3 regions of the Streptomyces sp. R35 genome follow, and region 1 is predicted to be linked to each of the others. Evidence: riboswitches for the same ligand, from Rfam matches in the RefSeq annotation. Region 1 holds a riboswitch; each other region holds the start of a gene.
The links. Region 1 has a riboswitch for thiamine pyrophosphate ahead of AB5J50_RS35710 (thiamine ABC transporter substrate binding subunit). Riboswitches for the same ligand answer to the same signal wherever they lie in the genome.

Region 1 (10,524 bases):
AGCGCCACCCCCCAGCCCGCCCCCGCACCTCAGAAGAAGAGTGCGGGACGCGACCTGGGCGCGGCCATAGGAGTGGGCGTCGGGCTCGGTGCGGTGATCGTCGCGTCGTTGTTCATCGTCAAGGCCGTCTTCGTCGGAGTCATAGCGGTCGCCGTGGTGGTGGGGCTGTGGGAGCTCACTTCACGGCTGGAGGAGCGCAAGGGCATCAAGGCGCCCCTCGTGCCGCTGGCGCTCGGCGGGGCGGCCATGGTCGTCGCCGGATACGTCCGGGGTGCCGAGGGCGCGTGGGTCGCGATGGCTCTCACCGCGCTGGCCGTCCTGGTCTGGCGGATGACGGAGTCGCCGGAGGGCTACCTCAAGGACGTCACGGCGGGGGTCTTCGCGGCCTTCTACGTGCCGTTCCTGGCCACCTTCGTCGCCATGATGCTCACCGCCGACGACGGTCCGCGCCGCGTCCTGACGTTCCTGCTCCTGACGGTCGTCAGCGACACGGGCGCGTACGCGATCGGCTGGCGCTTCGGCAAGCACAAGCTGGCGCCGCGCATCAGCCCCGGCAAGACCCGCGAGGGTCTGTTCGGAGCGGTCAGCTTCGCGATGGCGGCGGGTGCGCTGTGCATGCAGTTCCTGATCGAGGACGGCGCCTGGTGGCAGGGTCTGATCCTCGGCCTCGCGGTCGCGGCCAGCGCCACGCTCGGCGATCTTGGCGAGTCCATGATCAAGCGGGATCTGGGCATCAAGGACATGGGCACGCTGCTGCCAGGGCATGGCGGCATCATGGACCGGCTGGACTCGCTGCTGCCCACGGCTCCGGTGGTGTGGCTGCTGCTGGTGATCTTCGTCGGCTCGGGTTGACGGACAGCAGGTACTCTGGAAGGGCTCGCGGCGTCAGACTGCGGGCCCTTTCGTACGTCCCCGCCACCGCGGGGGTGGTCCAGTGAGGTCTCCTGGCTTGGGTATGGCCCTGCCGTTGTCCCCGCCCGCGCGGGGTGCCAGGCCTCTGTAGTCATGAGGAGATGCCCGATCGTGGCACGTCCAGTCCCCGGCGAGCTCACCTTCGTCGCACCCCGCGGAGCCAAGAAGCCGCCGCGGCACCTCGCCGACCTCACGCCCGCCGAGCGCAAAGAGGCCGTCGCCGCGATCGGTGAGAAGCCGTTTCGCGCCAAGCAGCTGTCCCAGCACTACTTCGCGCGGCTCGCGCACGACCCCGCGGAGTGGACGGACATCCCGGCCGCCTCGCGCGGCAAGCTCCAGGAGGCGCTGCTTCCGGAGCTGATGACGGTCGTACGGCATCTGTCGACCGACCAGGAAACCACCCGCAAGACCCTGTGGCGGCTCTTCGACGGCACGCTCGTCGAGTCCGTGCTGATGCGGTACCCGGACCGGGTGACCATGTGCATCAGCTCGCAGGCCGGGTGCGGCATGAACTGCCCGTTCTGCGCGACCGGGCAGGCAGGCCTCGACCGGAACCTCTCCACGGGCGAGATCGTGCACCAGATCGTGGACGGAATGCGGGCCCTCAGGGACGGCGAGATCCCGGGTGGTCCGGCGCGGCTGAGCAACATCGTCTTCATGGGCATGGGCGAGCCGCTCGCCAACTACAAGCGGGTCGTGGGCGCCATCCGCGCGCTCACCGACCCCGAGCCCGACGGACTCGGGCTCTCGCAGCGCGGGATCACCGTGTCGACGGTCGGGCTGGTCCCCGCCATCCACCGGTTCTCCGACGAGGGCTTCAAGTGCCGCCTCGCCATCTCGCTGCACGCGCCGGACGACGAACTGCGCGACACCCTCGTCCCCGTGAACACACGGTGGAAGGTGCGCGAGGTGCTCGACGCCGGCTGGGAGTACGCCGCGAAGTCGGGGCGCCGGCTCTCCATCGAGTACGCCCTCATCCGGGACATCAACGACCAGGCGTGGCGCGGTGACCGGCTCGGCCGGCTCCTCAAGGGCAAGCCCGTGCACGTCAACCTCATCCCGCTGAACCCGACCCCGGGTTCGAAGTGGACCGCCTCGCGGCCCGAGGACGAGAAGGCGTTCGTCGAGGCGATCGCGGCCCACGGGGTGCCGGTGACCGTCCGGGACACCCGGGGCCAGGAGATCGACGGGGCGTGCGGTCAGCTCGCGGCCACCGAGCGGTAGTCTGACCCCCGTAGGTACATCTTCATATTCCGACAGGGGAGCGCCACAGCGCTGAGAGTGCGGCAGCCGGGACACCGGTGGGCCGCAGACCCTCAGAACCTTGCCCAGGTCATTCTGGGTAGGAAGTTCGGTCATTACTCGAGCTGTTGCGCCCTGCCCGGGAACTGTCAGAGGTTCCCGGGCAGGGCCGCGTCTCTTCCTGGTCAGCCAGGAGGAATTCAGTGAGCACCACCAAGACGTTCACGGCCGTCGTCGTCGGCCTGGGCCTCGTCACGCTCTCCGCGTGCGGGTCGTCCGACAGCAGCGGTTCGGCGGACTCGAAGACCGTCACGCTCGTCAGCCACGACTCGTGGGCCGTGTCCAAGAGCGTCCTCAAGGACTTCGAGAAGCAGTCCGGCTACACGGTCAAGGTCCTCAAGGACGGCGACGCCGGACAGGCCGTCAACAAGGCGATCCTCACCAAGGACAACCCCCAGGGCGACGTCTTCTTCGGCGTCGACAACACCCTGCTGTCGCGGGCGCTCGACAACGGGCTGTTCCAGTCGTACGAGGCCAAGGGCTCGGACCAGATCCTCCCGGAGTACCGGGTCGACCAGGACAAGCACCGCGTCACGCCCATCGACTCCGGCGACATCTGCGTCAACTACGACAAGGCCTACTTCAGCGAGCACAAGCTGACGCCGCCGCAGTCCTTCGACGACCTGATCAAGCCCGAGTACAAGAACCTGCTCGTCACCGAGAACGCGTCCACGTCCTCGCCGGGCCTCGGCTTCCTGCTCGGCACCGCCGCCAAGTACGGGGACGACGGATGGCAGGGCTACTGGAAGAAGCTCAAGGCCAACGGCGTGAAGGTCGTCGACGGCTGGGAGCAGGCCTACAACGACGAGTTCTCCGGGTCCGCCGGCGGCAAGAAGGCCAAGGCCGACCGGCCGCTCGTCGTCTCGTACGCCTCCTCGCCGCCCGCCGAGGTCATCTACGCCGACCCGAAGCCGGCCACCGCGCCCACCGGTGTCGCGACCGGCACCTGCTTCCGTCAGGTCGAGTACGCGGGGCTGCTCAGCAACGCCAAGAACACCAAGGGCGGTAAGGCGTTCATCGACTTCCTGGCCACCAAGGAGTTCCAGGAGGACATGCCGCTGAACATGTTCGTGTACCCGGTGGTCAAGGGCGCCACGGTGCCCGCCGAGTTCACGGAGTTCGGCCCGCAGGCCAAGGACCCGGAGACCCTGGCCCCCGCCAAGATCGCCGCCAACCGTGACCAGTGGGTCAAGTCGTGGACCTCGCTCGTACTGAAGTAGCCAAGGCGGCGCCGAAGAAGCGCGGGAGCGCGACGCGGCTGGGCCTCATGGCCCTGCCCGTCGCGTTCTTCGCCGTCTTCTTCGCCTATCCCGTCGCCGCGATCGTCGCGCGTGGCCTCAAGGTCGACGGGGCCTGGCAGCTCGGGCGGATCGGTGACGTGCTCGCGCAGTCCGGCATCCGGCATGTCCTGTGGTTCACCACCTGGCAGGCGCTCGCCTCGACGGCGCTCACGCTGCTGATCGCGCTCCCCGGCGCGTATGTCTTCGCGCGCTTCGATTTCAGGGGCAAGCAAGTCCTGCGGGCCGTGGTGACGGTGCCCTTCGTGCTGCCCACGGTCGTCGTCGGTACGGCGTTCCTGGCGCTGGTCGGCCGGGGCGGGATGCTGGACCAGCTGTGGGGCGTACGGCTGGACACCACCGTGTGGGCGATCCTGATCGCGCACGTCTTCTTCAACTACGCGGTCGTCGTACGGACGGTCGGCGGGCTCTGGTCGCAACTCGACCCACGCCAGGAGGAGGCCGCGCGGATGCTCGGCCTCTCCCGCTTCGCGGCCTGGCGCAAGGTGACGCTGCCGGCCCTGAGCCCGGCCGTGGCCGCCGCCGCGCTCATGGTCTTCCTCTTCACCTTCACCTCTTTCGGCGTGGTGCAGATCCTCGGCGGCCCCACCTTCTCCACCCTCGAAGTCGAGATCTACCGGCAGACTTCGGAGATCTTCGACCTCGCGACGGCGGCGGTGCTGACGATCATCCAGTTCGTGGCGGTGGGCGCGATCCTCGCCGTGCACGCCCGGACCGTACGCCGCCGGGAGACCGCCCTGCGCCTGGTCGCCCCGGAGACAACCGCCCGCCGGCCGCGCGGGGCCGGGCAGTGGGCGCTGCTCGCCGGAGTCCTGGCGTCCATCGCCGTACTGCTCGTGCTGCCGCTCGGTGTGCTCGTCCAGCGGTCCTTCGACACCCCCGATGGCTATGGGTTCGCGTACTACAAGGCCCTGACCTCCGAAGACGGCGGCATCTTCCTCGTCGCGCCGATCGAGGCGATCGGCAACTCCCTGGAGTACGCGCTCGCCGCCACCGCCATCGCCGTACTGATCGGCGGTCTGGCGGCCGCGGCCCTCACTCGCCGGAACACAGGCCGTCTCGTACGAGGCTTCGACGCGCTGCTGATGCTGCCGCTGGGCGTCTCCGCGGTGACCGTCGGCTTCGGGTTCCTGATCGCGCTCGACGAGCCGCCACTGGATCTGCGGTCCTCCTGGATCCTGGTGCCGCTCGCCCAGGCGCTGGTGGGCGCCCCCTTCGTCGTACGGACGATGCTGCCCGTGCTGCGGGCGGTGGACGGGCGGCTGCGCGAGGCGGCGGCCGTGCTCGGGGCGTCGCCGTGGCGGGTGTGGCGCGAGGTCGATCTGCCGATGGTGCGGCGGGCGCTGCTGGTCGCGGCCGGGTTCGCTTTCGCTGTGTCGCTCGGCGAGTTCGGGGCGACCGTCTTCATCGCGCGGCCCGACAACCCGACGCTGCCGGTCGCCGTGGCCCGGCTGCTCGGGCGTGCCGGTGACCTCAACTACGGCCAGGCGATGGCCCTTTCGACGATCTTGATGGTGGTGTGCGCGGTGGCGCTGCTGCTGTTGGAGCGCGTACGGACCGACCGGACCGGGGAGTTCTAGATGCTGCTGAGCCTCGAAGGCGCGACCGTACGCTTCGGCGGGCGGCCAGTGCTCGACGCCGTCGACCTCGATGTCGCCGAGCACGAGATCGTCTGTGTGCTCGGGCCCAGCGGCAGCGGCAAGTCCACGCTGCTGCGGGCGGTGGCCGGATTGCAGTCGCTCGACGCGGGCCGCGTGGTACTGGACGGACGCGACCAGACGGGGGTGCCCGCGCACAAGCGGGGCGTCGGTCTGATGTTCCAGGACCACCAGCTCTTCCCGCAGCGGGACGTGGGCGGCAATGTGGCCTTCGGGCTGCGGACGCGCGGGGAGTCGAAGGGCCAACAGGTCGCGCGGGTGCGGGAGTTGCTGGACCTCGTCGGGCTTCCGGGGGCTCATGGGCGCGCTGTCGCCTCCCTCTCCGGCGGCGAGCAGCAGCGCGTCGCGCTCGCCCGTGCCCTCGCGCCCCGCCCCCGCCTGCTGATGCTCGACGAACCGCTCGGCCAGCTGGACCGCTCGCTGCGCGAACGGCTGGTCGTCGAACTCCGGGAACTCTTCGGCGAGTTGGGAACGACCGTGCTCGCCGTCACGCACGACCAGGGCGAGGCCTTCGCGCTCGCCGACCGGGTCGTGGTGATGCGTGACGGACGGATCGCCCAGTCGGGTACGCCACTTGAGGTCTGGCAGCATCCCGTGGACGAGTTCGTGGCCCGCTTCCTCGGCTTCGACAACGTGGTCGACGCGACGGTGAGCGGGGAGGCCGCGGGCACCCCGTGGGGGAAGGTCCCGGTGCCGGAGGACGCCCCCCAGGGGCCGGTCACCCTCCTCGTGCGGCCCGCCGGCGTACGGCTCGTGGACGCGTCGGACGGGCTGCGCTGCACCGTCGCCGCACGCACGTTCAGGGGCACCCATGTCGCCGTACATCTGCAACCGGAGGGCGCGCCCCGGCTCGAAGCGGCGTGCGCGCTGCGGGACGCGCCGGAGCCCGGTGACGTGGTCGGCGTGGAGTTCGACGCAGCCGAAATTGTCGTACTCGGGGAGCCCCCGGCCGCATAAGGTGCGGATCATGACGCTTCTCGGACATGACCGCTACTGCGACGCGATCGAGCTTCAGGTGCGGCAGTTGAGGGATGTGGTGACCGCCGACGGCGCGGATCTGTCGGCCACCGTGCCGACCTGCCCCGACTGGTCGCTGGAGCAGCTCGTACGGCACACGGGCGGGGCGCTGCGCTGGGTCGAGTTCATCGTCCGTACGCGGGCGCAGGAAGTGGTTCCCGACAAGGGGGTTCACCTAGGCGAGGGACCGAAGGCCGAGGGCGACTCCGTGGCCCTGGACGCCTGGCTCGCCGAGACCGGCGAGATGGTCGTCGCCGCGCTGCGGGAGGCGGGGCCCGACACGAAGGTGTGGGCGTGGGCCGGGGAGCTCACCTCCGGGTTCTGGGCACGCCGGATGACGCACGAGCTGGCGATCCACCGCGCCGACGCGACGCTGGCCGCCGGGCTGCCTTACGAAGTCGACCCCGAGGTGGCCGCGGACGCGATCGACGAGTGGCTGGGGATCGTGGAGTACGTGCAGCGGACGCAGCCGCACGACGCTGCGGCGGAGCTGCGCGGGCCGGGCCGCAGCATCCATCTGCACGCCACCGACACCGGCCCCGGGCTGAATGCCGAGTGGGTCGTCGAGCTGGCTGAGGAGGGCGTCACCTGGCGCCGCGGCCACGAGAAGGCGACCGTCGCGCTGCGCGGCCCGCTCACGGACGTACTGCTGGGCTTCTATCGCCGACTGCCGCTGGACGGCGGGCGGTTGGAGGTGCTGGGGGAGCGGGAGCTGCTGGACTTCTGGCTGGAGCGCGCGACCTTCGGGTAGGCGCGGCCGCACAGGCGTGTGGCCCGCCCCCACATCTTCGGGGACGGGCCACACGTTTCGTACGGGTGTGCGTCAGCTGGACTTCGACGCGCCACGGCGGCGCATGCCGAAGAACACCGCTCCGCCACCGACCACGACGAGCGCGCCGGCGATACCGGCGATCATCGGGGTGTTGGAGTTCGCACCGGTCTCCGCGAGGTTGGAGTCACCAGCCGCGGGGGACGGGGAGTTGTCGCCCGTCGTCGCGGGAGCGGTGGTGCTCTCGGAGGCCGACGGGGTCGCCGAGCCCGAAGGCGTCTCCGACGGGGAAGGCGTCTCCGAAGGCTTCGGGGTCTCCGAAGGCGACGGCGTCTCCGTGGACTTGCAGGCCTCGGACGGCGCGGTCGTGTTCGGCGAGATGTCCTTGTCGACGATGTCGCCGGCCTTGATGTGGACGCGGTACTCGGCCTTGGGGGCCCAGTCCTCCGAGAACGTGACGGTGGCGCCCTCCTTGGTGCCCGTGACCGTCTGGGTGCCGACCAGCCTCTCGTCGGCGCCGTTCGACTCCAGGTAGACCGAGACGGTGGCCTCCTTGCCCGAGGCGTCGGTGTCGGTCACGGTGATGATGCCCTTCCCGCTGTCGTCGCAGGAGGCGACGGCCGAGAAGTCACGGATGTTGCAAGCAAGTGCGTTGCCGGCGACGCCGAGCGCGAGCGCGGCCGAGGCGGAGGCAACACCGAGGATTCGCACAGAACGTGCGGTACGGCGAGATATGGACACGATTGCCCTTCACAGATTGCGCAACTGCGGGGGGTGAGTGGGGGCCCTGCCGTGACAACTGCTGCGTCAACAGCGCCCCCAGGAGTCTCACAGGTTTATAAGCGCCGCCTAAGGGCTGTCAATGCATATGCCCTGCCCGGCCGTTGCCTTTGCCTGCCCATTAACCACCGAGGCGTTTGAGCGCTTCCGGGGCGTCCTCGATCCGGTCGACGAGGGCGATTCGGGACTCCATCGAGCGCTCCCGGGCCAGCGACTGGAGGAGCGGCCAGGTGGGGTGTTTTTCGGTCCAATGCGCCCGGTTCACCAGGACCATGGGGGTGGGTTCGCCCCGGGACTCGTAGTAGTTCGGGGTCGCGTTGTCGAATATCTCCTGTACGGTCCCGGCGGCGCCCGGCAGGAAGACGACACCCGCGTTCGAGCGGGCCAGCAGGCCGTCCTCGCGGGTCGCGTTGGCGAAGTACTTTGCTATGTGTCCGGCGAAGGCGTTCGGCGGCTCGTGCCCGTAGAACCAGGTGGGGATGCCGACCGAGGGGCCGCCGGCGGGCCAGCGCTCCCGTACGTCGAAGGCGGCGCGCGCCCAGTCCGTCACCGAGGGGGCGAACGACGGTGCCTTGGCGAGGAGTTGCAGCGCCTCGGTGAGCATCCCGTCGTCGAAGGGGGCCGCGTACGCGCCGAGGTTCGCCGCCTCCATCGCGCCCGGACCGCCGCCGGTGGCGACCGTGAAACCGGCGCGTGCCAGCTCACGGCCGAGGCGCGCCGCGCCCTTGTACGCCTCGGTGCCGCGCGCCATCGCGTGGCCGCCCATCACGCCCACCACCCGCGCGTCGACGAGGAGTTCGTCGAGCGCGTCCGAGACGGAGTCGTCGTGGATCGCGCGCAGCATCGACGCGAAGACGTCCCCGTCGGCCTTGGTCTGCTGGAACCAGGCGTACGCGCGGGCGTCCGGCGTCGCCGCATAGTCGGTGTCGAGCGAGTCGAAGAGCTCGGCGGGGGAGTAGAGCAGCCCCCGGTACGGGTCGAAGGGCAGCCCGGGCACGGGCGGGAAGACCAGCGCGCCCGCGGCCCTGACCTTCGCCGCCGCCTCGGGGGCCATCGAGCAGCCGAGGAAGACGGCGCCCGCGGTGTCCACCGACAGCAGCACCGCCGTACGGTCCGTCAGATCGACTGCCTGGACACGGTATTGGACGAGCGAGCCGCCCGCCGAGACGACCTCGTCGAACTCGGCGAGGGACTCGATCTCACGGTCACGGGAGGCGTGAAGGGGTGTCGGCTGCACCCGGCCATGCTAGGCGCGCCGCCCCGAGGCCGGCGCGCGGACCCCTGTACCGCGCGCCTGGCTGCCTCGGCCGTTGCCACGCGGGGGATCAGCCCTGGACAGCCGCCGGGTCCATCCACATGACCTCCCAGGTGTGGCCGTCCGGGTCGTCGAAGGCGCGGCCGTACATGAAGCCGTGGTCCTGCGTCTCGCCGGTCGCCGTGCCGCCCGCCGCGAGCGCGCCGTCGACCAGCTCGTCGACCTTCTCGCGGCTCTCCGCGCTCAGACACAGCAGCACCTCGCTGGTCTTCGTCGAGTCCGCGATCTGCTTCTTCGTGAAGTCCGCGTAGCGCTGCTTGCTCAGCATCATCGCGATGATCGTGTCGCTGATCACCACGCAGGCACAGTCGTCCGTCGTGAACTGCGGGTTGATCGAGTAGCCGAGCTCCGTGAAGAACTTCTTCGAGGTGTCGACGTCGGTCACGGGCAGGTTCACGAAGATCATCTGCTGGTACATGAAGGGTCTCCCGTCGGTGATGTGCCGTTCGGAGGGATAGACCGGGGGCCGGTGCCGAACTCATCGCTCGGCGCGGACCTTTTCCGTATCTCTCTCGTACGGGGTTCAGCGGATCGATTCGTCGGAGGATCAGCGGCCCAGGGGGAGCGCGGCCAGCTCGGCGACCGCCCAGGTCAGCGGGGCGAACAGGGAGAGCAGCGCGCCGACGCGCAGGGCCGCGGCGCCGCGGAGCAACGCGCTGGGCGCGCCGAGCCGCAGCAGCGCCGCCGTGGTGTCCGCGCGCGCCTGCTTCGCCTCGACGGCGGCGGTCGCCAGGGTCAGCAGCGTGCACCCGGCGACCAGCAGGGCGCCGAGGGTGGTCAGCGGGCCGAAGTCGGGGCGGGCGCCCGTGTACAGCGTCGCCATGGCGTACCCGCCCGACGCCACCGCGCACACCACGCCCAGCGGCTGCCCGATGCGCCGCGACTCCGCCTGCAGCACCCGCCCGGCGAGCAGCCGCAGCGCACCCGGCCGTACGGCCTGCAACAGCTGCCCGCACAGATACGTGATCGCCGGCCCCGCCAGCGCCAGGCCGACCGCCGTCAGCACCCAGCCGACCAGCACCCCGGCCGGACCGCCCACGAAACCGCCGGGCAGTTCGAGCCCGGGGGCCGCCGCGGCCGAACGGCTCGCGTACGTCTCCACGGCGAGGCCCGCGGCGAGCGAGGCCGCGCCCCAGGGGAGGCCGCCCGGGGTGGACTCGGGGGGCGGGAGCCGGCGGGGGTCCAGCTCGGGGGTGGGTTCGCCGGAGTGAGCGGACTCGTGGAGCGACGCGGATCCGTCGTACGGGGCCGGGAGACCGGAGTGATCGTGATCGGCCGCGTCGGCGCGGGCGCCGGAGCGCTCGCGCACGCCTCGGTTGGCGTCCTCGGAGGCGTACTCCTCCGCCGTCCAGTGGAAGTCGGGGCGGTCGTGGGCCGCCGTGTCCTCCTGGGACACGGGGAGGCCGTGCCCGGTGGGGGGACCCGCGTCCTCGATCCCCTCAGCCGCACCCGCCGTACCGGCCGTGGCAGCCG
Region 2 (10,524 bases), 2.4 Mb from region 1:
GGCTGTTCTTCCTCGGCGAAGCCGCCGAGCGGCTGAGCAGCAGCGGAGCGCAGCAGAAACGTCGCAGCACGGTGAGCGACGCGCTCGCCCATTGGCGTGATTCGATCGGCGCACCCGTCTATTACGCGATCTACCGCGACGGCGAGATCGAGGTCATGTGCATCGCCGACACCCCGGGAAATCCCGCGGTGGAGGAGTGGGCCGACTTCCGGGAGACCGGGCACGCGCACGCGATCGGCCAGTGCCTGCTGTCCCAGCTGGACGAGAAGGCCCGCCGAGATCACCTCGACCGCTACCCCGTGCAGTCGATCACTCCGTACACGGTGCGTGACAACGACAGTCTGCTGCGGCGCCTGGAGCGGACGGGCCGGATGGAGCCCGTCATCGAGCGCCAGGAGTACGCGCTGGGCACGGTCTGCGCCGCGATCCCCATCACCGCAGGCTCCACCGCCGGGACAATGGCCATTTCCCTGCCTTCTCACCAGGCCGAGCGTCTGCTACCCGCCGCACGGCAATTGCAGAGCGAAGTCGGCAGGCTGCTAGGGACACTCGCCATCTCTATCAGTATCTGAAAACTCACTCCTTGTGATCTGGTGTGCACGTTAAGCAAGATTCCTGCAGTGTCAGGGGGACGATTCCTGGCCAGTCGACGGCAAACGACGGGGTAGGCGATGCGCGAGTCGGTGCAGGCAGAGGTCATGATGAGCTTCCTCGTGTCGGAGGAGCTGTCCTTCCGCATTCCGGTGGAGCTGCGATACGAGACCTGTGATCCGTACGCCGTGCGGCTGACCTTCCATTTGCCCGGTGACGCGCCGGTGACCTGGGCGTTCGGGCGGGAGTTGCTGATCGACGGCGTGGGCCGGCCGTGCGGTGACGGCGATGTGCACATCGCGCCCGCCGATCCGGAGGCGTTCGGCGAGGTGCTGATCCGGCTTCAGGTGGGCGGCGACCACGCGCTGTTCCGGTCGGGGGCGGCGCCACTCGTGGCGTTCCTCGACCGTACGGACAAGCTGGTGCCGCTGGGGCAGGAGCGTTCCCTCGCCGACTTCGACGCGCACCTCGACGAGGCGCTGGACCGCATCCTGGCGGAGGAGCAGAGCGCGGGCTGAGGCACTGCCGCACACCCAAGTGGAGTAACGCTTCCTCTCAAGTCACACCGGCATCAGGAGACTTCAGCGCTTGCGGCGGCGGCCCTTCCCGCCGCGTGCCGGCGTCCTGGACCCCGTGGGCTCCACAGGGCGGGCCGCGGTCTCCGGGCGGTCCGCGGAGACCACCAGGGCGGCCAGCGCGGTGGTTACCGGCACCGAGGCGACCAGACCGATCGAGCCGACCAGGGTGCGCACGATCTCCTCGGCGACCAGTTCGCTGTTGGCGACCGTACCCACGCTGCTCTGGGCGATCGAGAAGAGCAGCAGCAGCGGCAGCGCGGCGCCCGCGTACGCCAGGACGAGGGTGTTGACGACCGACGCGATGTGGTCGCGGCCGATACGGATGCCCGCGCGGTACAGGCCGCGCCAGCCCATCGTGGGGTTCGCCTCGTGCAGCTCCCAGACCGCGGACGTCTGCGTCACTGTCACATCGTCGAGCACACCGAGCGAACCGATGATGACGCCCGCGAGCAGCAGACCGCTCATGTCGATGGATGGGTACAGGCCGTGGATCAGGCCGGTGTTGTCGTCGGTGTTGCCGGTCAGCGCCGCCCAGCCGATGAATTCGGAGCCGAGCACACCGATCAGCAGCAGCGAGAGCAGCGTGCCGATCACCGCCACCGATGTACGGGCCGAGAGGCCGTGGCACATGTAGAGCGCGATCAGCATGATGGCGCTGGCTCCGACGACCGCCACGATCAGTGGATTCGAGCCCTGCAGGATCGCGGGCAGGATGAAGAACGTCAGGATCAGGAAGCTGACGGCCAGTGCGACCAGCGCCATGATGCCGCGCATCCGGCCCACCACAACGACAACCAGTGCGAAGATCCCGGCGAGCAGGGCCATGGGGAGCTTCCGGTTCACATCGGTGACCGAGTACTGCAGATCCTTGGGCGCGGAGGGCTCGTACGCGACCACGACCTTCTCGCCCTCGTGCAACTGCCGCGACTGGTCGGGCTGGACGATCTCGGTGAACGTACGGCCCTTGTCCTTGCCGGTGTCGACCCGGATCGTCGCCTTCTTGCAGTCGCCCGTCGCCTGCTGCTGCGCGGAGGAGCCCTCGGCGGTGGAGGTGTCGCCCGTCGGGGTCTCCCCCGAGGCGTTCACGGACTTGCAGTCCACCTTGTCGACCTTGGTGACCGTCGCCTGCTGGGTCTGCCGGTCGAAGCCGACGCCGGTGCGCTCGTGAGAAGGAGCGCCGCCGGGCCACAACACCACAAGACCCACGACGACCGCCGCCGTGAAGGGGATCAGCACCGCGGCGATGACCTTGCGCAGATGCTTGGAGACGGGGGTGGCGGGGCCATGGCTGTGACTGTGCGAGTGGCCGTGCCCGCCGCCGGGACCGTGGCCGTGCCCATTGCCGGGTCCGTGACCGTCACCGGGTCCGGAGCCATGGCCGCCACCGTCCGGACCATGCCCGCCGCCGTCACCGGAGCCGTGTCCATGGCCGTCACCGGAACCGGGTCCGCGCGGCGGCTCGGACGGTGGGAACGGGGACTGCTGTGTCGTGGTCACCGACCGATCATCGCAAGAACGGCGGGGGCCCTCTGTTCACCGCGCCAGATATGACGCTAGCGTGGAGGCACCTTTGCACACGCGGGAGCTCGGAGCACCGGGCTGAGAGGGCGCTGACCTTCGTCTTAGCGATGTTTCACATGAAACATCGGCGGACGGAAGCCGCTGCGTCGACCGCCGAACCTGTTACCGGGTAATGCCGGCGTAGGGAGTAGGTCTCATGACCAACAAGGACGTACGCACGCCTGCCTCCAGCCAGACGGACGGGGCGCTTGCTCCGGCCGAGAACGGTGGGGCGTCCGCCCCGACCGAGAACGGCGAGGCCGGGAAGTCCATCGGCTGGCACAAGGGGTACGTCGGGGGTTCACGTCCCGATCTACGGGTGCCGGTCCGCCAGGTGCACCTCACCAACGGGCAGTCCGTCACGCTGTACGACACCTCGGGCCCGTACACCGATCCGACCATCGACACCGATGTACGCAGGGGTCTGGCGCCGCTGCGCGAGAACTGGATCATCGCCCGCGGCGACACCGAGGAGTACGCGGGCCGCCCGGTCCGTCCCGAGGACGACGGGATCAAGCACACCTCACCGCGCGGGGGCCTGCGCAACCTCGACGCGGTCTTCCCGGGGCGGCCGCGTCAGCCGCGCAGGGGCCGCGCCGGAGAGGCGGTCACGCAGCTCGCGTACGCCCGGCGCGGCGAGATCACGCCCGAGATGGAGTTCGTGGCGGTCCGCGAGAACGTCGACCCCGAGGTCGTACGCGAGGAGATCGCCGCCGGCCGCGCGGTGCTGCCCGCGAACGTGAACCACCCGGAGATCGAGCCGATGATCATCGGCAAGCGGTTCCTGGTGAAGGTCAACGCCAACATCGGCAACTCGGCCGTCACGTCCTCCATCGAGGAGGAGGTCGAGAAGATGACCTGGGCGACCCGCTGGGGCGCCGATACGGTCATGGACCTGTCCACCGGCCGCAACATTCACACCACCCGTGAGTGGGTGCTGCGCAACTCCCCCGTCCCCATCGGCACCGTGCCGCTCTACCAGGCGTTGGAGAAGGTGGACGGCCGCGCCGAGGAGCTGACCTGGGAGATCTACAAGGACACGGTCATCGAGCAGGCCGAGCAGGGCGTGGACTACATGACGGTCCACGCGGGGGTACGCCTGCCCTACGTGCCGCTCACCGCGAACCGCAAGACCGGCATCGTCTCGCGCGGCGGCTCGATCATGGCGGCCTGGTGCCTGGCGCACCACAAGGAATCGTTCCTGTACGAGAACTTCGAGGAGCTCTGCGAGATCCTCGCGGCGTACGACGTCACGTACTCGCTCGGCGACGGGCTGCGGCCCGGGTCGATCGCGGACGCCAACGACGCAGCACAGTTCGCGGAGTTGAGGACACTCGGGGAACTCAACACGATCGCCAAGCGTTTCAACGTACAGACCATGATCGAGGGCCCGGGACATGTCCCGATGCACAAGATCAAGGAGAACATCGACCTTCAGCAGGAGATCTGTGATGAAGCTCCGTTCTATACGCTCGGCCCGCTGACGACGGACGTCGCGCCGGCGTACGACCACATCACCTCCGGCATCGGTGCCGCGATGATCGCCTGGTGGGGCACGGCCATGCTCTGCTATGTCACGCCCAAGGAGCACTTGGGCCTGCCCAACCGTGACGACGTCAAGACCGGCGTCATCACCTACAAGATCGCCGCCCACGCAGCCGACCTCGCCAAGGGGCACCCAGGTGCGCAGGAATGGGACGACGCGCTGTCCGACGCCCGCTTCGAGTTCCGGTGGGAGGACCAGTTCAACCTGGCCCTCGACCCGGACACGGCACGGGAGTTCCACGACGAGACACTGCCGGCCGAGCCCGCCAAGACGGCTCACTTCTGCTCCATGTGCGGGCCGAAGTTCTGCTCGATGAAGATCTCGCAGGACATCCGGCGGGAACACGGCGGTTCGCAGGTGGAGATCGAAGAAGGCATGGCTCAGAAGTCCAAGGAGTTCGCGGCCGCGGGCAATCGGGTCTACCTGCCCATGACCGACTGAGCCGGACACATGTGCTGACGCCTCCGCCCGGGCCCCGGTCACCACGACCAGGTCCTGCCTGGGCTGTGGGACGTCGTGCGGCCACGTCGTAACGGAAGAGACAGGATCACGCATGGCGTGATCAGCATCCCTGCGCTGCCTGACATGGGCGGGATCGATGTGGCCAACGGAGTCGTTCGAGGCGTCTGGGTGTGCTTCGAACGGCTCCGGTGCCGGGTTCTCTCGGCAGACTGGGCGCATGACATCGACAGCCATGAGCAAGGGCGCCAATCTTCCCGTCGTCGCCGGGGCCGTGCAGGCCGTGCTCGGCTGGAGAGGAGGAGCCGGTGCGCCGGACGCGGATGCCTCGGCGCTGCTGCTCGGCGCGGACGGACGGGTGCGGGGCGACGGGGACTTCGTCTTCTACAACCAGCCGCGGCATGCCTCCGGCGCCGTACGCCATCTCGGGAAGCAGCGGGATGCCGCTGGCACGACGGACACGGTCGAGGTGGACCTGCGCGCCCTGGAGCCGGGCATCGAGCGGGTCGTGCTGTGCGCCTCGGCCGACGGTGGCACGTTCGGTGAGCTGACCGGACTGACGCTCATGCTGCTCGACGCCGGGACGAGGCAGGAGGTCGCGCGTTTCGAGATGGAGGCCACGACGGAGACGGCGTTCATCGGGGGTGAGCTGTATCTGCGGGGCGGTCAGTGGAAGTTCCGTGCGGTCGGGCAGGGCTATGCGTCCGGACTCGCGGGGCTGGCCACCGACTTCGGGATCAGCGTGGACGAGGAGGCCGGTGCGGCCGGGGGCCCGGAGCCCAGCACCGCCGGGTTCGCGGCGCCAGCCCCGGCTGCCGTTCCGCCTGTGGCGCAGCCCGCCCCGGCGGTTCCAGCCGTACCCCCCGCCCCCGCCCCTCGCCTCGTCAAGGGCGAGGAGCAGTTGCCCGTGGACATGCGCAAGCGGCTCTCGCTGCGCAAGGAGCAGGTCGCGGTCAGCCTGGAGAAGCATGGTGCGGCAGGGGTGACGGCCCGCGTCGTCCTGGTCCTGGACGCCTCCGGGTCGATGTCCTTCCTGTACTCGAAGGGCGTCGTGGCCGACGTGGTGGAGCGGATGGCGGCGGTGGCCGCGCAGCTGGACGACGACGGGGTGATGCAGGCGTGGACGTTCGCGTCCCATCCGGCGCGGCTGCCGGATCTCGGTCTGGGGGAACTGCCTGAGTGGCTGGAGCTCCATGTCCGGGTCGGTGAGCTGAGCCTGTTCCGACGGAGCAAGAAGCCGCGGAAGGGCCTGCGGCCGGGGCAGGTGGACATGCGCGCGGTCGGGATCCAGAACGAGGAGCAGAAGGTGATCGCGGAGGTCCGGACGTATGTGCGCGAGCACCCGGCCACCGATCCCACGCTGGTGCTGTTCTTCTCCGACGGCGGCGTCTACCGCAACAAGGAGATCGAGAAGGAGCTGCTGGAAGCGGTCGAGGAGCCGGTCTTCTGGCAGTTCGTGGGCTTGGGACGGTCCAACTACGGCGTGCTGGAGCGGTTCGACACGCTGCCGGGCCGACGCGTCGACAACGTGGGGTTCTTCGCCGTCGACGACATCAGCGACGTACCGGATCCGGAGCTGTACGACCGGCTGCTGTCCGAGTTCCCGGCCTGGATGACCGCGGCCCGGCAGCTGGGCATCATCTGACGGCGCCCTGCCGGACGGCGCACGGCGGACATGGCCCACCGGCTCGGGCCCGCACTCCATCAGCGCGGGCCCCGGTTTCCTCCCCACACCCGGCCGTAGCCCGGACACGAGCCGCCCGGTCGGCCCGGGCGCCCGGGTGTCACTCCGGCTGGTGCTCCGGCCCTCCGAAGTCCGGGCTCGTGAAGTCAGGGCTGGTGAAGCTCGGGCGCGGGCCGGCCGCGGGGCCGCCGTCGGGGCTGCTGAACCCCGGCCGGTCGTAGCCGAGCTGCGGGATGCGGCTGGGTGCCGGTGCCGGACGGCCCAGCGCCGCGGAGCCCGGGTCGGCGAGGGCCTCCCGGAGGAACGGCAGGATGCCGCGCTCCAGCAGGGCATCGCGCCAGGCTTCCCTGGCCCGGGCCACCTGTTCGCTGAGCTCGCCGCGTGCTCCGGCCTGGAGCGAGGACGAGCTGTTGCGCAGTGCGGTCAGCAGCAGTCCGACCGCGGCGACCAGAATCGCGGCCGCCGTGACCGCGCCGAAGACCCACCCGGTGGTCAGAAGGGTCTTGGCGAACGTCTGTTCGGGGTCGAGCATCTGCAGCAGGTACCCCACGAGCAGGAAGATCGCCGCGGCCGTCCCGGCGAGGACCGGGGCGAGCACCGCGACGACGGCGATGGCACCGGCTCCGGCGGTCTCGGACACCTCCCCCACGGTGGCGGCGAGCCGCATCGCGGTCGCGCCCGGCTCCGCTGAGCCGGCTTCCTCGCTCATGACCGGGGCGGACGGCGCCGGCTGGCGCAGTTCCTCGCGGATCTTGACGTAGTGCTGGTATTCGGTCGCCGCGGCCGCCGTGATGAGAGCGGTGGCGTTGAGCGCCATCGTGCGCAGCTGTTCGGGGTTGAGCCGCTGGCCGACAGCGGCGAGTTCCGGGCGGTGTGGTGCGGAGCGCAGCGCCTCATCGAGGATCCGCTCGTACTCTTGGCGGTCCTCGCTCAGCAGGTGCTGCGGAACGCTGTTCATGTGCATCCCCCGATGCTCCGTAGGGCTGGTGGCTCGCACGCTGACGAGCCGTCGGGCAGAAACGGAGGGGAGCCTGCTACGGATAAGCCGATGGTAGAGCGGTGACGGCACGCCGTGACAGGGGGTTTCCAGAAATTGCCCCCTGGCCAGCGCAGTCCTCCGTGGGGGACGCTTGCCCGAGGAACGCTCAGCTATCCAGGGGAAGTTGCCGGACCAGCAGCTTTCCGGCCATGGTCACTCCGCCGTCCATCGCGATGGCCAGCCCGTCGGCGTAAAGATGCGGTCCCTCGACCACCGGGCCCGCGCCGTCCTCGCCCTCCTCCGAGCCGACCTCGCCCAGGAGGTACGGAATGGGGCTGTGACCATGGACGATGCGGGTGCCGCCGTACGCGCCGAGCAGCTCCCGGACGGCCTCGGCGCCCCCGTCGTCGCGGAACGCGAAGCGCTTGGTGAACTTGCGGAAGAGGTCCCAGCACTCGTCCGCGTCGTTGCGGGTGAGGGTTTCGCGGACGGTGTCGTTGACCGCTTCGATGGAGTCGCCGTAGTCGAGATAGGCGGTGGTGTCGGAGTGCACCAGGAGGTGTCCGTCGACCTGCTCCATGGCGTCGAGCCGGGCCATCCACTGCAGGTGGTGGTCCTGGAGACGGTCCATGTCGGTCTTCTGGCCGCCGTTGAGCAGCCAGGCGGCCTGGAAGGTGGCGGTGCCCGCGCCGGAGTTGACGGGGGTGTCGCCGAACCGTTTGGCGCCGAGCAGCAGCAGCTCGTGGTTGCCCATGAGGGCCTTGCAGTAGCCGCCGGCCGCGGCCGCCTCGGCGGACAGCCGCATCACGAGGTCGATCACGCCGATGCCGTCCGGGCCGCGGTCGGTGAAGTCGCCGAGGAACCACAGGCGCGCGGTCCCGGCGGACCAGTTGCCCGCGGCGTCGATGAGGCCCTGCTCCTGGAGCGCGGCGACCAGCTGGTCGAGATAGCCGTGCACATCGCCGACGACGTACAGCGGACCCGGCCCGTCGCCGGGCGCCGGGGCGGCCACGGCGTCGGGGTCAACCGCGACCTGAAGCGTGTCACCCCGGTTGATGACGGGCAGATCGCGCCGCGTGGGTGTGTACTCCGCCGAGTACTCCGCGGACGGGTACTCGGCAGGCGGGTAATCCGCGGACGAGTGCGCCGCGGCCGCGTACTCGTCGGACTCCTCGGCGGGTCTGGCGCCCTCGCCGGGAGGCGTGCTCTGCGCGTACGGACCGGTCTCGGGGACGTACGGACCGGTCTCGTGGACGTACGCGGGCACCCGGAAGTCGCGCAACGTCGCCGTCCGCACCACCTCGGGTCCCTGACCGGCCCCCTGAGTCATCGACCCCTCCACCACCATCGCGCCGCATCTGCACCGGATCGGACTGCCTGGTCGCAGCGGCCCGCGGTGTCGTCCGCCCATCATAGGAATGCGGATCGCGCCATGTGATGACCCAGGGGTGGTGAATCGGAGGAGGAGCCCAGTTCACCGCGGTTTTCGCCCGAATTGGGCGGGGCTTTCCCCGCCCTTTCAGCGTCGGGCGTCAACCCTTCTCGGGTGATCGGGGCGCACTGACTGTCGTACGGGGCGGACGGCGCTCGGAGGACGTCCGCACAATCAGCTCCGTCGGTATCACCTGCTCGACCGGTTGGTCCGATTCGACCCCCTCGATGGCGTCGATGAGGAGCTGGACCACGGCCGTGCCGATCCGGCGCGGTTTGAGGGAGAGCGTCGTGATGGGCGGCTCGGTGTTGGCGTAGACGGTCGACTCGCTGCAGCAGACCAGCAACAGGTCGTCCGGTACGCGCAGACCGTAGCGCCGGGCCGCGGCCAGCAGGTCGGTGCCGTTCGGGTCGAAGAGACCGTAGACGGCGTCCGGGCGGTCGGGCCGGGCGAGGAGCCGGTCGGCGGCGACGGCCCCCGCGCACGGATCGTGCGCCGGGTAGGCCTCGTACACCGGATCCTGGCCCACGCGCTCGCACCAGCGCAGGTATGCGGTGGTGGAGAGATGGGTGTACGTGTCCGTGGTGGTGCCGGTGAGGAGGCCGATCCGGCGGGCGCCGGCGTCGGCCAAATGGTCGAGGATGCCCAGGACCGCGGCCTCGTGGTCGTTGTCCACCCAGGCGGTGACCGGGAGCGAGCCCGCCGGGCGGCCGTCGGAGACGACCGGTAAGCCCTGCCGGACCAACTCGCTGACCACCGGGTCCTGGTCGGACGGGTCGATGACCACGGTTCCGTCCAGGGCGACGTTCGACCACACGTCGTGGCGCGAGGTCGCGGGGAGGATGACCAGGGCGTAGCCCCGGGCGAGCGCGGCCGAGGTGGCGGCTCTGGCCATCTCCGCGAAGTACGCGAACTCCGTGAAGGTGAAAGGTTCATCCCCGTATGTCGTCACGGTCAGGCCGATGAGGCCCGACTTGCCGGTACGGAGGGTTCGGGCCGCGGCCGACGGGCGATAGCCCAGCCGGTCGGCGACCTCGCGGACGTGGCGTCGGGTGGCGTCCGGGAGCCGGCCCTTGCCGTTGAGGGCATCGGACACAGTCGTGATGGAGACCCCTGCGGCCGCAGCCACGTCTCTGATACCCGCCCGGCCCGGTCGACCGCCTCGGCGGGAGGTCTCCGCCCGGCTCACCTGGTGCTTCCCTGCTGCTGTCATGGCGAGCCGATAGTAGGGCTCATGCGGTGGGGTAGTGCGGACGCATATGCACTCGTTGACAGGCACGTTTCTGCATGGTCGAAGTGGGTCAACTCCCTTAGAAACAAAGGAAGTTGAACGATACAATGGCAGTACGTGACTTGTCGGCACGCATGAGCCTGCCAAGTGGGCCATGTTTCGAAGAGGTCTCAACTCACCTTCACGAGGGATGCGCGCCACGGCGTGAGCCACCGGCGCGCGCGCCTCCGGGTGGCGCGCCCCCCATTTCGTACGCCTTCGTACAAGGATGACCGCCGAGCCGTACGAGGATCATCACCGGAACGTACGAGGATCACCGTCGGACAGTCACGAGGATGATCACCGAGCAGCGCCCGGCCGCCGGCCGGTGGGCGTTCGGTGGTCCACAGCCATTCGCAGCGGCGCCGAATCCTCATAAGGTGAGAAGCATTGGTAGCCGGTGGTGATCATGAGCCGCTGGTCGT
Region 3 (10,524 bases), 4.8 Mb from region 1:
TGTTCCGGCCCCGGCGCTCGCGGCCGCGGACGGCCGACTGCTGCACCCGTCGAACGGCACCCGTGTGCCGGGGCTGTTCGCCGCGGGCGGCTGGGCCCACCCCGGCGGCGGGCTTCCGCACGCGGGCATGTCGGGCGCGCTGGTGGCCGGACTGATCGTGGAGGGGCCGGAGTTCCGGGGCTCGCAGTGAGCACGCCGGTGGACTGAAGGCTGCTGGGGGCGGCCTTCAGTAGCGGTACTGCTCGTCGTACCCGGTGCCGTTGCCGTTCCCCTGGTACGGATACGGCTGCTCGGGCGGGAGTTCGCCGCCGTACTCGTCGGTGCGCTGCTGCGGCACCCAGACGCCGCCGGACGGGGTCTCGCCGCCGTAGGTGCCGGTGCCGGTGGCGTACTGGTCCTGGCCGTAGCCCTGCTGCATGTACTGCTGCTGTTCGCCGCCGTACGTCGTGTCGTACGAGGCACCGGTGTACGTCTGCGTGCCGATGTACGGGTCGGAGTAGGCGGCGTACTGCTGCTGGCCGTTGTCGTAGCCGTACTGCTGCTGGTCGTACCCGGAGTAGCCGTCGTACGCGTACGCCTGCTGGTCCTGGGGCTGCCCGGCCGCCGCGTAGGCCTGCTGGTCCTGGGACTGGGCGGCGCCGGCGTAGGACTGGTCGCCGGCCGCAGCGTACGCGTTGTCGCTGTAGATGCCGTACGAACCGGTGTCCTCGGGCAGGGGCTGCGGCTCGTACACGGCGGTGGTCTCGGCGGCCGCGGGCTCGCCGGAGCCCGGGGGCATGAACCGGTCCGACTGCGCGGGCGTGAAGACGTCGTCCTCGCCGGCGTATTCGTCGTCCTGCGCGTAGGCCGGGGCGTCGGTCGCTTCGAGGTCGGAGACCTCCAGCGTCGGGTCCTGGTGGTCCGGCTCGCCGCGGCGGCGCTTGCTGGGCTTGGCGGGCTTACCGGACGCGGAACGGCCGTTGAGGGCCCAGCCCTCGGCGAAGCCGCGGCGGAACGACAGGGTGACGTATGTCTGGCCGACCGCGAAGGCGGCCGCACCCAGGCCGATGACGACCACGGAGGGCATCAGCACACCGAGGACCACGCCGACGAAGCCGACGAAGGCGAGCAGCCGGTAGCGCAGTCGCGCCTTGTACTGCAGCAGCACCTCGCCGAGCAGCCACAGCGCGACAATGCCGAACGCGATATAGAGGACCGTCCAGCCCATGTACGCCCCTCTCCCAGTGGCCGCTACCGCAGTCTGTCGTACGCGGGTGCGACCGGTCTAGGCCTGCTGTGGGTGGTGCAGGCCCAGATTCTCGTAGATTTCCAGCGTCGCCGTGGAGTTGTTGAGCGTAATGAAGTGCAGTCCGGGGACTCCCTCGGCCAGCAGCCTCGCGCAGAACTCCGTCGCGAACTCAATTCCAATGGAGCGTACAGCCGCCGCATCGTCTTTGGCTGTGAGGATCCGCTCTTTCAGGGCGTCCGGGAACGAGGCGTTACTGAGCTTCGGGAGCCGCTCCAGCATCTTCACACTCGTCACCGGCATGACCTCCGGAATGACCGGGGTCTCGCAGCCGGCCGCCGCGACACGGTCGCGCAGGCGCAGGTAGGAATCCGGCTGGAAGAACATCTGCGTGATCGCGTAGTCGGCGCCGGCACGGCACTTGTCGACGAAGTGCGCGACGTCCAGGTCCCAGTCCGCGGAGCGCGGGTGCATCTCCGGGAAGGCCGCGACGCCGACGCAGAAATCGCCGGACTCCTTGATGAGCTGAACAAGTTCGGCCGCGTAGGTCAGACCCCGCGGGTGCGGCACCCATTCGCCCATGGGGTCGCCGGGCGGGTCGCCGCGGACCGCGAGGATGTTGCGGATTCCGGCGTCCGCGTACTGGCCGATGATGTTGCGCAGTTCCGCGATGGAGTGGTTGACCGCGGTGAGGTGGGCCACCGGGGTGAGCGTCGTGTCGGCGACGATCTGCTCGGTCTCCTTGACCGTGCCGGCGCGGGTGGAACCGCCGGCGCCGTAGGTCACGGAGACGAAGTCGGGCGCGACGGCCTCGACCCGGCGGAGGGCGTTCCACAGGTTCCGCTCGCCCTTGGGGGTCTTCGGCGCGGAGAACTCGAACGAGTACGTCGTCTTGCCGGTCGCGAGCATGTCGCGCACGGTGCGTGCGCGATCAGTCCTGGTGGAAGCAGATCCGAGGGCCATACCGGCAGGTTAGCCAGGGGCCGCCGGTCCCCCAACCGAACCGAGGGGAATTGTCCGATTTGCCGACTTCTTGTCCACCCCTCGGACACTTACCGGACAACTAATCGGACAACCGGCCGGAACAGTCACCAGGTGACTACGCGTGACGCAGCCGCTTCGCGAACTCTCCCGCCGCCGCTCCCGGATCATCCGCCTCGGTGATCGCCCGAACGACGACGACACGGCGGGCGCCCGCCTCCAGGACCTCGTCGAGGTTGCCGAGATCGATGCCGCCGATGGCGAACCAGGGGCGGTCGCTGCCCAGCGAGGCCGTGTAACGGACCAGGTCGAGGCCGGGTGCGTGGCGGCCGGGCTTGGTGGGGGTGGGCCAGCAGGGGCCGGTGCAGAAGTAGTCCACGCCCTCCTGGACGGCGGCGGCGGCGACCTCGGACTCGGCGTGGGTGGAGCGGCCTATCAGGACGTCGTCGCCGAGGACGGCGCGGGCCGCGGGGACCGGGAGGTCGCCCTGGCCCAGGTGCAGGACGTCGGCGCCGATGGCGTGGGCCACGTCCGCCCGGTCGTTGACCGCGAGGAGCTTGCCGTGGCGTGCGCAGGCGTCCGCGAAGACCTGGAGGTGCTCCAGCTCCTCGGCCGCCTCCATGCCCTTGTCGCGCAGCTGCACGATGTCCACGCCGCCCGCCAGGACCGCGTCGAGGAACCCGGCGAGGTCGCCCTGGCGCTTACGGGCGTCCGTGCACAGGTAGACGCGGGCGTCGGCGAGCTGGGCGCGCGCGGTGTCGGCAGCGTTCTCGGGCATGCGTATATCCCCCGTTGTCGGTGCGTACGGACCACGGCGGCCGGGGTGGCCCTGACCCGCCGTGGTCCGTACGCCGGACGGTCTGTTCGGGTCAGACGGCGAGCGCCTGGGCGCGGCGCTTCACCTCCGTGCCGCGATTCTCGCTCAGAGCCTGCGCGGGGGTGCCGGGCAGGGTCGGGTCGGGGGTGAAGAGCCACTCAAGCATCTCTTCGTCGGAGAAGCCGTCGTCCCGCAGGAGCGTCAGGGTCCCGGACAGGCCCTTGACGATCCGGTATCCCTGCTCGGCGTCACCGTCGATGAAGGCGGCGGGCACGTGCAGCGCCCTGTTCTCACCACGTCGTACGGCGATCAGCAGGCCTTCCTTGACATGCTGCCGCACACGAGTCACCTCGACGTCGAACATTTCGGCGATGTCGGGGAGGGTGAGCCAGGCGGGGACGAGAGCATCAATCTTTGCGTCAATCTCGGTCACGGGACAAGCCTGCCATCCCGGACTGACAGTCGGAAGCCAAGGCCGTCCGACCTGGGGTAACGGATTAGGCCATGGCCGCCTTCAGAGGCCTCGACGGGTCCGCCAGCGCTTCCGGGTCCATCGGCGTGCCCGCCTCGATGAGTCTGCGCCCCTGGGCCAGGTCCCTCGGGCGGCCCACGGCCAAAAGGGCGACGAGGCGGTTCTCGCGCAGCCAGCAGACCGACCAGGAGGCGCCCGCGGGGTCGCCGCGCCACACCGTGGCATCGGCCGGGGCATGGTGGCCGACGTACTGGACGAAGCGGCCGAACTGCTCGGACCAGAAGTACGGGACCGGGTCGTACGCCGCCGGGGCCTCGCCGATGATGTTCGCGGCGACCGTACGGGGGCCCTGGAGGGCGTTGTCCCAGTGGTGGACGAGGAGGCGGTCCTCATACCTTCCCGAAGGGAAGGAGGCACAGTCGCCGACCGCGTACACGTCCGGTACGGAGGTGCGCAGATGGTCGTCGGCCACGATCTCGCGGTGGGCGCCGAGTTCGATCCCGGAGCCAGCGAGCCAGGCCGTCGCGGGGCGGGCCCCGATGCCGACGACGACGGCGTCCGCGGGCACCCGGGTGCCGTCGTCGAGGACCACGGCACCCTGCTCGATGCGCTCCACGCGCGCGTGGGTACGCAACGAGGCCCCGCTGTCCGCGTACCAGGACGCCATCCGTGCGGCCACCTCGGCGGGCAGCGCCCCGGCGAGCGGCCGGTCGGCGGCCTCGACGACGGTCACCGCGCACCCCGCCTCGCGCGCCGCCGTGGCGAACTCGGCGCCGATCCAGCCCGCCCCGACGACCACGATGTCGTGCTGCTGGGCGAGGACGGGACGCAGCCGCTCGGCGTCGTCCAGGGTGCGCAGCAGATGGACCCCGGGCACACCCTCCGCGCCCGGCAGCTGAATCGGCTCCGCACCGGTCGCGATGACCAGGACGTCGTACGGCTCGGGCCCGGTGGCGGTGTCCAGCTCATGCTCCAGAGGCCGTACACCGAGCGCCTCGCGCCCGAGCTGCAGATCGATGTCCAGTGCCTCGAAGTCGACGTCGAAGGCGGAGCCCTCGGCCTTTCCGAGCAGCACCGCCTTGGACAGCGGCGGCCGGTCGTACGGCTGATGGGGCTCCGCGCCGATCAGCGTCACGCTGCCCTTGAAACCCTGTTCGCGCAGGGCGACCGCGGTCTGCACACCGGCCATGCCCGCGCCTACGACGACGACCCGCCGTGCCGTACGCCCCTGCGACTGTGCCTGCGTCTGCTCGCTCACCTGATCACCATAGACAACTGACAATTCGTCAGTCAGCGGACGCGTTCAGTGACCTGTTCCACAATCCTCGCCGACCTGTCCGCCGATCTGTTCCACGACGCTCGTCCCGCTGCCCGTCTGCGACTCCCATTCCCAGGTCTCCTCCAGGCGTACGCGCCCGTCGGGCAGCTCGACCACGAGGGACACGCAGTGCCCCGACGAGGTGCTGCCGTCGCGCTTCAGCTGTACGTACCGGAAGTCGAGCCGGTCGTCTTGGCGGGTACCCAGAAGGTGGCCTCTTATGACATCGCCGCCCGCGTATTCGGCCCAGATCTCGCCGTCCTTCTCGTGGTATGTGAAGCGGGTGCGGGTGCCCACCTGGCCGGGCGCCTGGTCGGCGACAGGGGCGAGGACAAGGCCGTCGAGCGAACGCGCCATGGGCGGAGGCTCCCTTACTGAGACAGGTGGCGGCGGGCTAGGGTGGCCAACGTAAAGCACTCGCGGGAGCCCGGACGTACTGGGCTGAGAGGGAGGCTGGGACGGCCTCCGACCGTACGAACCTGATCCGGGTCATGCCGGCGAAGGGAGGGGCTGGACGCCCATGTCGCCTACACGTACGTCAGACGTCCTCGTCATCGGGGGCGGAATCATCGGGCTCGTGACGGCCTGGCGGGCCGCGCAGCGCGGGTTCACCACCGCCCTCGTGGACCCCGAGCCCGGCGGCGGAGCGGCCCAGGTGGCCGCCGGAATGCTCGCCGCCGTCACCGAACTGCACTACGGCGAGCAGACCCTGCTGGGTCTCAATCTCGCCTCCGCGCGCCGCTATCCGGAGTTCGCCGCCGAGCTCACCGAGGCGACCGGCCAGGACCTCGGCTACCGCCAGTGCGGCACGCTGGCCGTCGCGCTGGACGCCGACGACCGCGCCCATCTGCGCGAACTGCACGCCCTGCAACGCCAGTCGGGACTCGACTCGGAGTGGCTGAGCGGACGCGAGTGCCGCCGTCTGGAGCCGATGCTGGCACCCGGGGTACGCGGCGGTCTGCGGGTCGACGGCGACCACCAGGTCGATCCGCGCCGGCTCGCGAGGGCCCTGGTCACCGCGTGCGAGCGGGCCGGAGTGGTGTTCCACCGGACGTGGGCCGAACGGCTGACCGTCGTACGGGACCGGGCCACCGGAGTCGTCACCACGGACGGCACCGAGCTCGCGGCGGGTCAGGTGGTGCTCGCCGGGGGCAGCCTCAGCGGGCGTCTGGCGGGCGTTCCCGACGGCGTCCTGCCACCCGTGCGCCCCGTGAAGGGGCAGGTGCTGCGGCTGACCGTGCCGAAGCGGTACGCGCCCTTCCTGAGCCGCACCGTGCGGGCCGTGGTGCGCGGCAGCCAGGTCTACCTGGTGCCGCGCGAGAACGGCGAGCTCGTCGTCGGCGCCACCAGCGAGGAGCTGGGCTGGGACACGACGGTGACCGCGGGCGGCGTGTACGAGCTGCTGCGCGACGCCCATGAGCTCGTTCCCGGGATCACCGAGCTGCCGCTCACGGAGACCCGCGCGGGACTGCGCCCGGGTTCGCCCGACAACGCGCCGCTGCTCGGCCCGACCGAACTCGACGGCCTGCTGCTGGCCACCGGGCACTACCGCAACGGCGTCCTGCTCACGCCCGTCACCGGTGACGCGATGGCCCACGCCCTGACCACCGGTGAACTCCCCGACGAGGCCCGCCCCTTCACCCCCAGGCGTTTCAGCGCCGCCGCCCTCACGGAGCAGCCCGCATGAACATCTTCGTCAATGGAGAACGGCAGCGGATCGCCGCCGGGACCGCTCTCGACTCGCTCGTCGCGGCCCTCACCGTCGCACCCTCCGGCGTGGCCGCCGCGCTCAACGAAACCGTCGTCCCGCGCGGGCAGTGGTCGTCCACCGCCCTCTCCGAGGGAGACCGCGTCGAAGTCCTCACCGCCGTCCAGGGAGGCTGACCCATGGCAGACGATCCCTTCGTCCTCGGTGGTACGTCCTTCTCGTCCCGGCTGATCATGGGTACGGGCGGTGCGCCCAGCCTCGACGTCCTGGAACGCTCGCTCGTGGCGTCCGGCACGGAGCTGACGACGGTCGCGATGCGGCGCGTGAACGCCTCCGTGCACGGTTCGGTGCTGTCCGTCCTCGACAAGCTGGGCATCCGCGTGCTGCCGAACACGGCGGGGTGTTTCACCGCGGGTGAGGCCGTGCTGACCGCCCGGCTCGCGCGGGAGGCGCTGGGTACGCAGCTGATCAAGCTGGAGGTCATCGCCGACGAGCGGACGCTGCTGCCCGACCCGATCGAGCTGCTCGACGCGGCGGAGACGCTGGTGGACGACGGGTTCACCGTGCTGCCGTACACCAATGACGACCCTGTATTGGCGCGGAAGCTGGAGGACGTCGGCTGTGCGGCGATCATGCCGCTCGGGTCGCCGATCGGGTCCGGGCTCGGGATCCGGAATCCGCACAACTTCCAGTTGATCGTGGAGCACGCGCGCGTGCCGGTCATTCTGGACGCGGGGGCCGGTACCGCGTCGGATGCCGCGCTGGCCATGGAGCTGGGGTGTGCGGGGGTGATGCTTGCCTCGGCGGTGACGCGGGCGCAGGAGCCGGTGCTGATGGCTGAGGGGATGCGGCACGCGGTGGAGGCGGGGCGGCTGGCGTATCGGGCGGGGCGGATTCCTCGGCGGCACTTCGCGCAGGCGTCGTCTCCTGCGGAGGGCTTGGCGGTGCTGGATCCGGAGCGGCCGGCCTTCTGACCTTGGCTGTGCCTCGTGGGTGGTTACTGTCACAGAAGTTCCGGGCTCGCGCACCGCCCGTTTCCAGCCTGCTGGGAAGTGCGCGTCTCCTGTGGGGGTTCCCGCCGTTGGCGGCTGACCCTGCAAACGGCTCGTTGCGTGCGGTGTGCGTCACAGGTCGGCTGCAGTCGCGCTGCGGTATCGGGGGAACGGGCTGTCGTGACAGTGGCGGCTCGTACACTCACCTGCGTGGATACGACCCTTCAGGACCCGCTTGTCGGGCGCGTGCTCGATGGCCGTTATCGCGTTGACTCACGGATCGCGGTCGGCGGGATGGCCACGGTCTACAGGGCCCTGGACACCCGCCTCGACCGCGTGCTCGCGCTCAAGGTGATGCACCCGACGCTGGCCGCCGACGGCTCGTTCGTCGAGCGCTTCATCCGTGAGGCCAAGTCGGTGGCCCGGCTCGCCCACCCCAATGTGGTGCAGGTCTTCGACCAGGGGACGGACGGGTCGTACGTCTATCTGGCCATGGAGTACATCGCCGGGTGCACGCTGCGCGACGTGCTGCGCGACCGTGGTGCCCTGCAGCCGCGAGCCGCGCTCGACATCCTGGAGCCGGTGCTCGCCGCGCTCGGCGCCGCGCACCGCGCCGGGTTCGTGCACCGCGACATGAAGCCGGAGAACGTCCTCATAGGGGACGACGGCCGGGTCAAAGTGGCCGACTTCGGTCTCGTACGGGCCGTGGACACGGTCACCAACACGACGGGGTCCGTTCTCGGCACTGTCTCGTACCTCGCCCCCGAACAGATCGAGCACGGCACCGCCGACACCCGCGTCGACGTCTACGCGTGCGGGGTCGTCCTCTACGAGATGCTCACCGGCGACAAGCCGCACTCCGGGGACTCCCCCGCCCAGGTTCTCTACCAGCACCTCCACGCGGACGTGCCGCCGCCGTCGGCCGTCGTGCCGGGACTGCCGTACGAGCTCGACGAGCTGGTCGGCACGGCGACCGCCCGTAATCCCGAGGTGCGCCCGCACGACGCGGTGGCGCTGCTCGGCCGGGTGCTGGAGGCGCGGGCCGGGCTCACCGCCGAACAGCTCGACGCCATACCGCCGCAGGCGCTCGCCACGGGCCACGACAACGCCGGCGACCGTACGAGCGTGATCCCGCGCTCGCTGTCGGTTCCCCGTCTGCTGCCCGTGAACGAGGACGAGGACGACACCTCCGCCCTCGACCGGACCAGCCGGTTCGAGCGGACCAGCCGCTTCGAGACCGCACCGGTCGCTCCCTCGCGGCGCGCCCCTCGGGGGCCCCGGCGCGGCCTGATCGCCGTCGTCGCCGCCATCCTGCTGGTGCTCGGCCTCGGCGCCGGCGTCTGGTACATCAACTCCGGCCAGTTCACCAAGGTCCCGCCGGTCCTGTCGAAGACCGAGAAGCAAGCCAAGGACCAGCTGGCCAACGCCGGGCTCGACGCCAAGGTCAAGCACGCGTACAGCGACACCGTGAAGCGCGGCTCCGTCATCACCACCGACCCGGAGATCGGCGCCCGCATCCGCGACAACGACGCGGTGACGCTGACCATCTCCAACGGTCCCGAGACGGTGAAGGTGCCCGACTTGAAGGGCTTCGCGCTGTTCAAGGCGAAGGAAGTCCTCAAGGACGACGGACTCGCCGCGGGCATGGTCACCCGGGAGTTCAGCGAGGACGTCGCCAAGGGCTTCGTGATCAGCACGGATCCGTCGGCGGGCACCAAGCGGCACGCCGGTTCGGCCATCGCGATCACCGTCAGCAAGGGCAGCCCCGTGGAGGTGCCCGAGGTCACGGGCGCGTCCGTGGAGGACGCCACCTCGGAGCTCGAATCCTCCGGCCTGAAGGTGAAGATCGCCTCCGGGAAGGTCAATTCGGAGTTCGACAAGGGCCAGGTCGCCGAGCAGTCGCCGGGCGCGGGCCGCGAGCTCGCCGCCGGTGACACGGTAACGCTGACGATCTCCAAGGGCCCCGAGATGGTCCAGGTCCCGGACGTCGTGGGCGACAGCGTGGACGACGCGAAGAAGGCGCTGGAGGATGCCGGGTTCAAGGTCGACGAGGACCGTGGACTGCTCGGGCTCTTCGGGGACAAGGTCAAGAGCCAGTCGGTGGACGGTGGCGAGACGGCGCCCAAGGGATCGACGATCACCATCGAGATCCGCTGAGCCGGGGGCGGGCTTCACCGCCTTGAGGACCGCCGACGGGACACCCCGGAGCACGTGACACCCTGAAGAGCGTGACCAGCAAGCAGCTCCGCAACCCCGTCGGCGGCCATGTCCCCGTGGCCGGCGGCCTTGACTCCGTCGGCCTGACCTACGCCCGCGACCTGTTGGCCGAGACCGTCCAGGTCTTCGTCGCCAACCCGCGCGGCTGGGCCACGCCCCCAGGAAACCCGAAGCAGGACGAGGCGTTCCGCGCGGCCTGCGCCGCCGAGTCGATCCCCGCGTACGTCCATGCCCCGTATCTGATCAACTTCGGCTCGCACACCGAGGCGACGGTCGAGAAGTCGGTGGAGTCGCTGCGGCACTCGTTGCGGCGCGGGCGGGAGATCGGCGCCCTGGGCGTGGTCGTGCACACCGGAAGCGCCACCGGCGGGCGGGACCGGGCCGTCGCCCTCAAGCAGGTACGTGAGTACCTGTTGCCGCTGCTGGACGAGCTGACGCACGACGACGACCCGTTCCTCCTGCTGGAGTCGACCGCCGGTCAGGGCTCCTCCCTCTGCTCCCGCACCTGGGACTTCGGGCCGTACTTCGAGGCGCTCGACGCCCACCCCAAGCTGGGCGTCTGTCTCGACACCTGCCACATCTTCGCGGCCGGCCACGACCTGACGGGGCCGAGCGGGATGCACCAGACCCTCGACCTTCTCGTGGACACGGTCGGCGAGGGCCGACTCAAGCTGATCCACGCCAACGACTCCAAGGACGTCGTCGGCGCGCACAAGGACCGCCACGAGAACATCGGCTCCGGCCACATCGGTGAGGACCCGTTCCGCGCCCTGATGACCCACCCCGCCACCGAG

Region 2: another riboswitch for thiamine pyrophosphate. It lies ahead of thiC (phosphomethylpyrimidine synthase ThiC); the one in region 1 lies ahead of AB5J50_RS35710 (thiamine ABC transporter substrate binding subunit).
Region 3: another riboswitch for thiamine pyrophosphate. It lies ahead of thiO (glycine oxidase ThiO); the one in region 1 lies ahead of AB5J50_RS35710 (thiamine ABC transporter substrate binding subunit).

The regions. Positions count from the first base shown of each region.
Region 1 is NZ_CP163440.1:7,864,719-7,875,242, forward strand. It holds gene AB5J50_RS35700 (phosphatidate cytidylyltransferase) at 1-852, shown strand, start outside; gene rlmN (23S rRNA (adenine(2503)-C(2))-methyltransferase RlmN) at 1,006-2,136, shown strand; TPP riboswitch at 2,161-2,279, shown strand; gene AB5J50_RS35710 (thiamine ABC transporter substrate binding subunit) at 2,358-3,434, shown strand; gene AB5J50_RS35715 (ABC transporter permease) at 3,410-5,092, shown strand; gene AB5J50_RS35720 (ABC transporter ATP-binding protein) at 5,093-6,127, shown strand; gene AB5J50_RS35725 (maleylpyruvate isomerase family mycothiol-dependent enzyme) at 6,138-6,938, shown strand; gene AB5J50_RS35730 (LAETG motif-containing sortase-dependent surface protein) at 7,011-7,667, opposite strand; gene AB5J50_RS35735 (LOG family protein) at 7,858-8,973, opposite strand; gene AB5J50_RS35740 (VOC family protein) at 9,062-9,469, opposite strand; gene AB5J50_RS35745 (hypothetical protein) at 9,599-10,524, opposite strand, start outside.
Region 2 is NZ_CP163440.1:5,493,777-5,504,300, reverse strand. It holds gene AB5J50_RS25180 (IclR family transcriptional regulator) at 1-572, shown strand, start outside; gene AB5J50_RS25175 (SsgA family sporulation/cell division regulator) at 672-1,109, shown strand; gene AB5J50_RS25170 (YibE/F family protein) at 1,173-2,666, opposite strand; TPP riboswitch at 2,738-2,894, shown strand; gene thiC (phosphomethylpyrimidine synthase ThiC) at 2,887-4,716, shown strand; gene AB5J50_RS25160 (VWA domain-containing protein) at 4,955-6,379, shown strand; gene AB5J50_RS25155 (hypothetical protein) at 6,519-7,382, opposite strand; gene AB5J50_RS25150 (metallophosphoesterase) at 7,564-8,727, opposite strand; gene AB5J50_RS25145 (LacI family DNA-binding transcriptional regulator) at 8,930-10,042, opposite strand.
Region 3 is NZ_CP163440.1:3,018,018-3,028,541, forward strand. It holds gene AB5J50_RS13970 (phytoene desaturase family protein) at 1-190, shown strand, start outside; gene AB5J50_RS13975 (hypothetical protein) at 227-1,207, opposite strand; gene metF (methylenetetrahydrofolate reductase [NAD(P)H]) at 1,265-2,188, opposite strand; gene thiE (thiamine phosphate synthase) at 2,325-2,984, opposite strand; gene AB5J50_RS13990 (Rv2175c family DNA-binding protein) at 3,076-3,456, opposite strand; gene AB5J50_RS13995 (NAD(P)/FAD-dependent oxidoreductase) at 3,521-4,753, opposite strand; gene AB5J50_RS14000 (hypothetical protein) at 4,799-5,170, opposite strand; TPP riboswitch at 5,223-5,336, shown strand; gene thiO (glycine oxidase ThiO) at 5,334-6,500, shown strand; gene thiS (sulfur carrier protein ThiS) at 6,497-6,697, shown strand; gene AB5J50_RS14015 (thiazole synthase) at 6,701-7,495, shown strand; gene pknB (Stk1 family PASTA domain-containing Ser/Thr kinase) at 7,724-9,670, shown strand; gene AB5J50_RS14025 (deoxyribonuclease IV) at 9,742-10,524, shown strand, end outside.